DNA from 3 places in the Streptomyces sp. NPDC059092 genome. Region 2 is predicted to be linked to each of the others. Evidence: riboswitches for the same ligand, from Rfam matches in the RefSeq annotation. Region 2 holds a riboswitch; each other region holds the start of a gene.
The links. Region 2 has a riboswitch for cyclic di-AMP ahead of ACFXPL_RS32330 (transglycosylase family protein). Riboswitches for the same ligand answer to the same signal wherever they lie in the genome.

Region 1 (2,257 bases), on a different contig from region 2:
ATCGCCGTCTCGCAGCTCCGGCTGCGCCCGCGCATCGAGCGGGAGGCACCCGAGCGCCTGGTCCTGCGGATGTGGCTCTTCCCCGGCCTGACCTGGGTGACGCTCGCCGCGATGGGGACGGTGTTCGTCCTGATGCTCAGCGACGACACGGCCCGCCCGCAGCTCCTGTGGTCCCTGGGCGCGACGGCGCTGGTCCTGGCGGTGGCGGGGATACGGGAGCTGCGCGCGCGGCGTGTGTGATGTGGGAGGGCGCGCACGGCGACTGGGTGTGGGCGCGCGCACAGGGACGGGCCCCGGCTCCGCCGTCGCTGGACGGCGGGGCCGGGGCCCGGTGTGTTCGCCGCCCGTCGGGGCGGCGCGGGTCCGCTCAGTAAGGACCGTTCACGTTGTCGATCGAGCCGTACCTGGCGGCGGCGTAGTTGCACGCGGCCGTGATGTTGGCGACCGGGTCGTAGCTGTCCGTCGAGGTGCCGGGCACGTGGTACGCCTGGAACGTCGGGGCGATGACCTGGAGCAGCCCCTTGGACGGGACGCCGTTCTGGGCGTTGATGTCCCAGTTGTTGATGGCGTTCGGGTCGCCCGAGGACTCACGCATCACGTTGCGGTGGATGCCCTCGTAGGTGCCGGGGATCCCGTGCTGGGCCATGACGTCCAGCGACTCGCGGATCCAGCCGTCCAGGTTGTTGTCGTACGTCTTCACGGCGGCCTGGGTGACGGAGCCGGTCGTGGCGGACTTCGTGCTCGCCTCGACGGCCGGCTTGGCGGCGGTGGCCGACTTGGTGGCGGTGGCCGCCGTCTTCCCCTTGAGGGCCAGCTTCAGGCCGGGGTGGATGTGCGACGGGTTGGCCCCGACGGCGCTCCGGTTGTCCGCGTAGAGCTTCTTCCAGCCGCCGCTGACCGAGTGCGCGTGCGCGATCTTGGACAGGGAGTCGCCCGAGACCACGACGTACGTGGTGGCCTTCTGCACGGCGGCGGGAGCCTCCGCGACCTTGGCGGCGCTGACGTATCCCGTAGCCGGGGTCGCCGCCTGGGCGGTGGCCGCGGAGACCAGCGGAATCGCGAGGGCGGCGCCCCCGGTGCCCACCGCGACGAGGCGTCGGGCGATCGAGCCAGTTCTGGGACGGCGGTGCTTGGCGTTTCTGGGCACGACGAATTCCTCTCCGTCGCCTGCGAGGTGAGCTGTCGGGTTCGGACTGGAGATGTCCGGCCGTACGGCGATGCGTACGGCTTCACCCCAAGCCGTTCCGGAAGATCCGGACCGGCGACTTACCTGGGTCCCCCGCTCCTGCCTTCTGACGGATAGGTGTCTGGGTTTCCGGACAGCGGCAGGATTGGGCGTTCCATCCGGATGGACGAGAACGTAAGCGAGATATCAGGACGGCACAAGTTCCGAATTTTCGGTGCAATAGCCCCTTCGATGCCGTCCCGGGAACTCAACTTTCCTCTCTCGCGAGAGAAAACGCCCACCTCGCCCCAGCCGTCGGCCGACGCGGCAGTGACGCACGTCACGAACGTAACGGAATAATCGGACAGGCAAAAGACCTTTAAGGCGTCAAGAACGCCCAACACTACCTATATTCACTTAACGGTAAAGAGGGACAAAACGCCCTTATTGGGCACACGTGGATGAGCGTGCCCCCTCGCCCCCTCACCCGACGCTCCGACAACTGGGAACATGTCGCGGGAATTGACTCGGGACGTCACCGAATTCGCCCGGGGATTCGCCGTGGTGACGGCCTGTCGCATCACGCGGCGCCTCCCGATGCCTTCCTCCACGCTTTCCGCGATATCTTCCGGCCGTCGTCGTAGAGGTCGGTCATGAGCGTGGCAAAGGGGGCCCGAACGGAACGGCCCCCTCACCTTGCCCCGCCTCACCTCACCAGGCAGGGACGCTTACTGTCGAACTCCCAGTTACCCACCAGGAAACGCATCGCCGCGGCGTCGTCCCGGCCGGAAAGGTTCTTCTCCACATACAACTCGTGGGCCGCGAGGAGCCGGTCCATGTCGAGTTCGACGCCGAGACCCGGAGTGTCGTCGACCGTGACCTCGCCGCCGACGATCCGCGGGGGCTCCACGGTCAGCCGCTCCAGGCCCTCCTGCCAGATCCAGTGGGTGTCGAGGGCGTTGTACTCACCCGGGGCCGCGGCCCCGCAGTGGGCCATCATGGCCAGCGAGATGTCGAAGTGATTGTTGGAGTGGCAGCCCCACGTCAGGCCGGTCTCATGGCAGAGCTGGGCCACCCGCACCGACCCCTGCA
Region 2 (2,257 bases):
CGCCGACGGCAAGGGCGGCGCGTCCAAGGGCAAGCACCGCGGCCAGGCGGCCGACGAGAGCGCCACGCCGGGCGGCACGACGGAGGAGCGCGGGGCGGACAGTCGCGCGTCCCGCGGGTCCGGAGGGGCGCGTGACGGGGGCAGGCTCACGGAGGGCGTGGAGCGCGAGGTGGAGAGGGTCGTCACCACGGTCGGCGGCCACCTCACCCTGGCGACCGGCGGGCAGAAGGTCGTCGGCGGCTGGGTCTGAGCCACCCGCGCGAGGCCAGGGGCCGGCGGTTCCGATGACCGGAGCCGCCGGTTCCGGCGTTGGCGGCCTGCGGCTCCGGCGACCGGGGAGAGCGGTCCCGGGTCCGGAGCGGGCTGCTCCGGCGCCCCGGGCCCCCGGTTCCGGCGCCCCCGGTCCCCGGCCGCCGGCTCCCGGTCCCCGGCCCCCCGGTCCCTGGCCTCCCGGCTCCGGCGCCCACGGTGCCGACGACGGCCGCGGGCGGCTTCGGCACCGGTGTGTGTTCCCCGGCGACCGGAGCGTCTGATTCCAGGGCAGGAACGCCTGGTTCCGGGGCTGGAGCCGCCGCTTTCGGGGTCGGAGCGGCCGGTTTCGGCGCCCCGGGCGGACGGCTCCGGCGGCCACGGTTCCGACGGGTCCGGCAACCCGCGTCGGCCGCCCCGCGACCGGAGCGGGCGGCTCCGGGGCGGGCGCGGGCGAGTGCCGTTGAACGGGGCCCCGTTGACGTCTCTTCGGCTGCGTCCGTCCTGGCCAGCGCCTCCGATCTCCGGGCGGAACACGGTCAGTTAGCGACCGTATGTCCACTTCTGTGCAAGTGAGACAAGGGTCTCTTCGCCGCAACTCGGGCTCTTCTCCCCGGGGGTTGGGTCAATCCGGTTCTCACCTGCGGAAACGTATTGTCCGCCGGGGGAGGTAAGGGCGTTTTTTCCGGGATGTGCTCCTTTGAACAACGGGCAGGGCTGTGATTACGGTCTGAACCGCTCGCACCGCGGGCCTCGTCGACCGTCACGCCGAATCCTGCCGTCGGTCGGGGGGAGTAATCGTCGCTTCAAGCGCCGAAGGCAGGAGCGGGGGACCCAAAGGTTTGTGCCGGGCCCGGCCGTCGAGAGACGGCTGGAGGCCGGCTTGGGGTGAAGCCGCGTGTGCAAGCACGCGGCCGGGCAACTCATTGGCCCGAACCCGACAGCTCACCTCGTAGGCGTCGGTGAGGAGATGTGTTCCATGCAGCTGCGTTCCAGCAAGGCCAAGCACCGTCGCCCGTCCAAGGCCGTTCGCTACGTGACGCTCGCCGGGATCACCGGTGCCGCCGTCGCGGCCCCCCTGCTCGGTGCCACCGCCGCCTCCGCCGCCACCACCTCCGAGTGGGACCAGGTCGCCCAGTGCGAGTCCGGCGGCAACTGGTCGATCAACACGGGTAACGGCTTCTACGGCGGCCTGCAGTTCACCCCCTCCACCTGGGCCGCGTACGGCGGCACCTCCTACGCCCAGCGCGCCGACCAGGCATCCAAGTCGCAGCAGATAGCCGTCGCCGAGAAGGTCCTCGCGGGCCAGGGCAAGGGCGCCTGGCCGAACTGCGGCGTGAACCTCTCCGGCGCCTCGAACGGCGGCGGCTCGACCGGCTCCGGTTCCGGTTCCGACTCCGGTTCCTCCAGCTCCAGCAACTCGGGCAGCTCCAGCAACTCCGGCGGCTCCAGCAACTCCGGTACGCAGAAGTCCGCCCCGAGCCAGCAGGCGCAGCCGCAGCAGTCGAGCCGTGACGAGGCGCAGCCGGCCTCGCGCGGCCAGAGCCGTCCCACCACGATCAAGAAGGGTGACGGCGAGTACAAGGTCAAGTCCGGCGACACCCTCTCCAAGATCGCCACCGCCCAGAAGGTCAAGGGTGGCTGGGAGAAGGTCTTCGACCTGAACAAGGACATCGTCCCCGACGCGGACGTCATCTACCCGGGTCAGCAGCTCCACCTGAGCTGACCCGTTCTCCCCGGCCCGGCGCGTCACCCCCGTACGCGCCGGGTCGGGCCCCGTATCCGCCGCTCGCCGTCACCGGTCCCGCTACCGGCCGGTAGCGGCGGTCCGTACGAACGGTCCGTACGAACGGTCCGTACGAACGGTCCGTACGGGCGGTCCGTACGGGCGGGAGCGTCTTAGGGGGCGGGCACCGGCTGGCCGATGACCCGGAGCCGGTTAGGCTCATGGCGCAAGGCCAAGAGACCCTGCACCCACGCGTCACATCCCAGAAGGAGATGCTCGTGC
Region 3 (2,257 bases), on a different contig from region 2:
CCGGGCGTACGCTGCCGTAGATCGGCATGTAGTAGATCGATTCCTCGCGTACGTTCGCGCCCGGCTTGGGCGCGTGGATCATCATGCCGTCGCCGATGTAGATCCCGGCGTGGCTGATGTCGTCGTAGAAGAAGACCAGGTCGCCGGGGAGCAGGTCGTCGGTGGTGACGCGCGTGCCGGTGTTCACCTGGGCGCCGGTGGTGCGCGGCAGCTCGACGCCGGCCGCCTTCCACGCCGCCTGGGTCAGGCCCGAGCAGTCGTACGAACTCGGACCCGAGGCACCCCAGACGTACGGCTTGCCGATCTGGGCGCCGGCGAAGGCGAGCACCTTCGCCGCCTTGGCCGCGTAGGTGCCGGCGGTGTCACCGACGGTCACGGCATCCAGACCGGTGCCGCCGCTCGTTCCCGCGTTCGCACGTGCGATCGTGGCCGCGTCCGTGCCCGTGCCCACCTCGGCCGACGGGACCTGGGGCTGGGACGGCCCCGCCTCACGGCGGCGCTCCGCCTCGGCTTCGGCCTCCGCCTTGTCGCGGGCCTCCGCCTTGGCCTTGGCCTCCGCGGCGCGGCGGGCCGCCTCTTCCTGCTTGCGTTCCAGCGCGGCCAGCCGCGCCTGCTCCTCCGCGGTGAGTCGCGCCAGCAGCGAGCGGGCCGCGGCGAGCTTCTTCTGGATCTGCTCCTTGCTGGTTCGCAAGGACTCCTGGGACTCGTCCGGCGACTCCGGAATACGCGGGTCCGCCCCGGCCGCCGGGTAGTCGGCGACGGGGCTCTGCTGACGGTCGGCCGGCTGCTCCGTCGTCCCCGCCTGTTCGGCGTACGTCTGCGGGCCGTCCGCGAACAGCACGGCGGCGGGAGCGGCGGCAGGCACCGCAGGGGCGGTGGCAGGCATGGCAGGCATGGCGGGGGCGGCCGCGGGGGTGCCCGTGCCTTCCCCGGACTGCGCGGCCGCGTAGGAACCGAGCGTACGGCGGGCCTCGTTCAGCTTGTCCGCGCTCTTGGCGACGCCCTCGATGACCCGGTCGACCGTGCGCTTCTGCTTGGCCGTCGTCTCCTTCGCCTTGCTGGACGTCCGCGTCTCTCCACCGGCCTGGCGGTACAGGGCGTCGACCTTCTTCTGCACCTCTTCGACCGACGGTTTGGCTTCCGCGGGCGCGGCGTCCGCGCTTTGCGTCGACAGCAGCGTGACCGAGGCGATGGCGGCCGTCGTCACTCCGACCGCGGGGGAGTCGGGGCGTACTCCGCTACGGCTGCGCGACTTGCGATGCGACGCCAAGTTCGGCATCTCCTTCCGTGGACCGCCTACCGGGTTAGCTGTCGGGTTCGGGCGGAACGGAAGGCTGCCCTACGGGCCTTGCGTGTACGGCGAACGTACGGCCCGATTCACCCCGGTCGTGCAGAGTGGGTCCCCGGTTCCGAACTTCCTTACGGAAAGCCCGGATTCGGCGTGGGCCGCCCGCTCGGCGCGGATCGCCATCAAGGGTACGGGCTGCCTGATCGAGCACGCTAGCCAAAATGTGGCGCTGATGTGAAGGTGGATGGCCGATATGCCCGATACATTTCTGTGACCATTTGCTCGTAGGGAGTGCAACGAGCCTCAATGCGGGGTATAGCGTTACGCTCCGTATGTGAGCCGGGACCCTCCGGTTTACCGGCGCCGCTCACCGGGCCGACTTCCCCGGCCGGCTTTCCCGGTCGGGCGCCGACTGTCAGTGCGGCGGCCTAGACTCGTTAAGCGATGAGCAGCCTCTTTGACGACAGCTTCCTGGCCGACCTCCAGCCCTCCGGTGACGAGCACCCCCCGCCGCCCGAGGAGCAGGACGAGCACGCCCCGGAACAGGTGCCCGACGACCTGTTCCAGGGGGCGTACGACGTGCCCCCGGCCCGGGATCCGTACCACCGCGACGGCGCGCCCCGTACGGTCATCGACCCCGCCGCGCTCCTCGAAGGGCTGAACGAGGAGCAGGGCGCGGCCGTCGTGCACACGGGATCGCCGCTGCTCATCGTCGCCGGGGCCGGATCCGGCAAGACCCGGGTGCTGACCCACCGGATCGCGCATCTGCTCGGCACCCGCAGCGTCCACCCCGGCGAGATACTGGCGATCACCTTCACCAACAAGGCCGCGGGCGAGATGAAGGAGCGCGTCGCTCAGCTCGTCGGCCCGCGCGCCCAGGCGATGTGGGTGCTGACCTTCCACAGCGCCTGCGTGCGGATCCTGCGGCGCGAGTCGAAGCGGCTCGGGTTCACCTCGTCGTTCTCGATC

Region 1: it holds a riboswitch for cyclic di-AMP, as region 2 does, so the genes downstream of both, ACFXPL_RS12470 (transglycosylase SLT domain-containing protein) here and ACFXPL_RS32330 (transglycosylase family protein) in region 2, are expected to answer to the same signal.
Region 3: it holds a riboswitch for cyclic di-AMP, as region 2 does, so the genes downstream of both, ACFXPL_RS12260 (C40 family peptidase) here and ACFXPL_RS32330 (transglycosylase family protein) in region 2, are expected to answer to the same signal.

The regions. Positions count from the first base shown of each region.
Region 1 covers NZ_JBHZEJ010000016.1:22,388-24,644, forward strand. Annotated here, with positions in the region: gene ACFXPL_RS12465 (amino acid permease) at 1-240, shown strand, start outside; gene ACFXPL_RS12470 (transglycosylase SLT domain-containing protein) at 368-1,147, opposite strand; cyclic di-AMP (ydaO/yuaA leader) riboswitch at 1,152-1,316, opposite strand; gene ACFXPL_RS12475 (enolase C-terminal domain-like protein) at 1,872-2,257, opposite strand, start outside.
Region 2 covers NZ_JBHZEJ010000081.1:8,985-11,241, reverse strand. Annotated here, with positions in the region: gene ACFXPL_RS32335 (transglycosylase family protein) at 1-250, shown strand, start outside; cyclic di-AMP (ydaO/yuaA leader) riboswitch at 1,051-1,223, shown strand; gene ACFXPL_RS32330 (transglycosylase family protein) at 1,229-1,975, shown strand; gene eno (phosphopyruvate hydratase) at 2,248-2,257, shown strand, end outside.
Region 3 covers NZ_JBHZEJ010000015.1:100,608-102,864, forward strand. Annotated here, with positions in the region: gene ACFXPL_RS12260 (C40 family peptidase) at 1-1,279, opposite strand, end outside; cyclic di-AMP (ydaO/yuaA leader) riboswitch at 1,278-1,452, opposite strand; gene pcrA (DNA helicase PcrA) at 1,733-2,257, shown strand, end outside.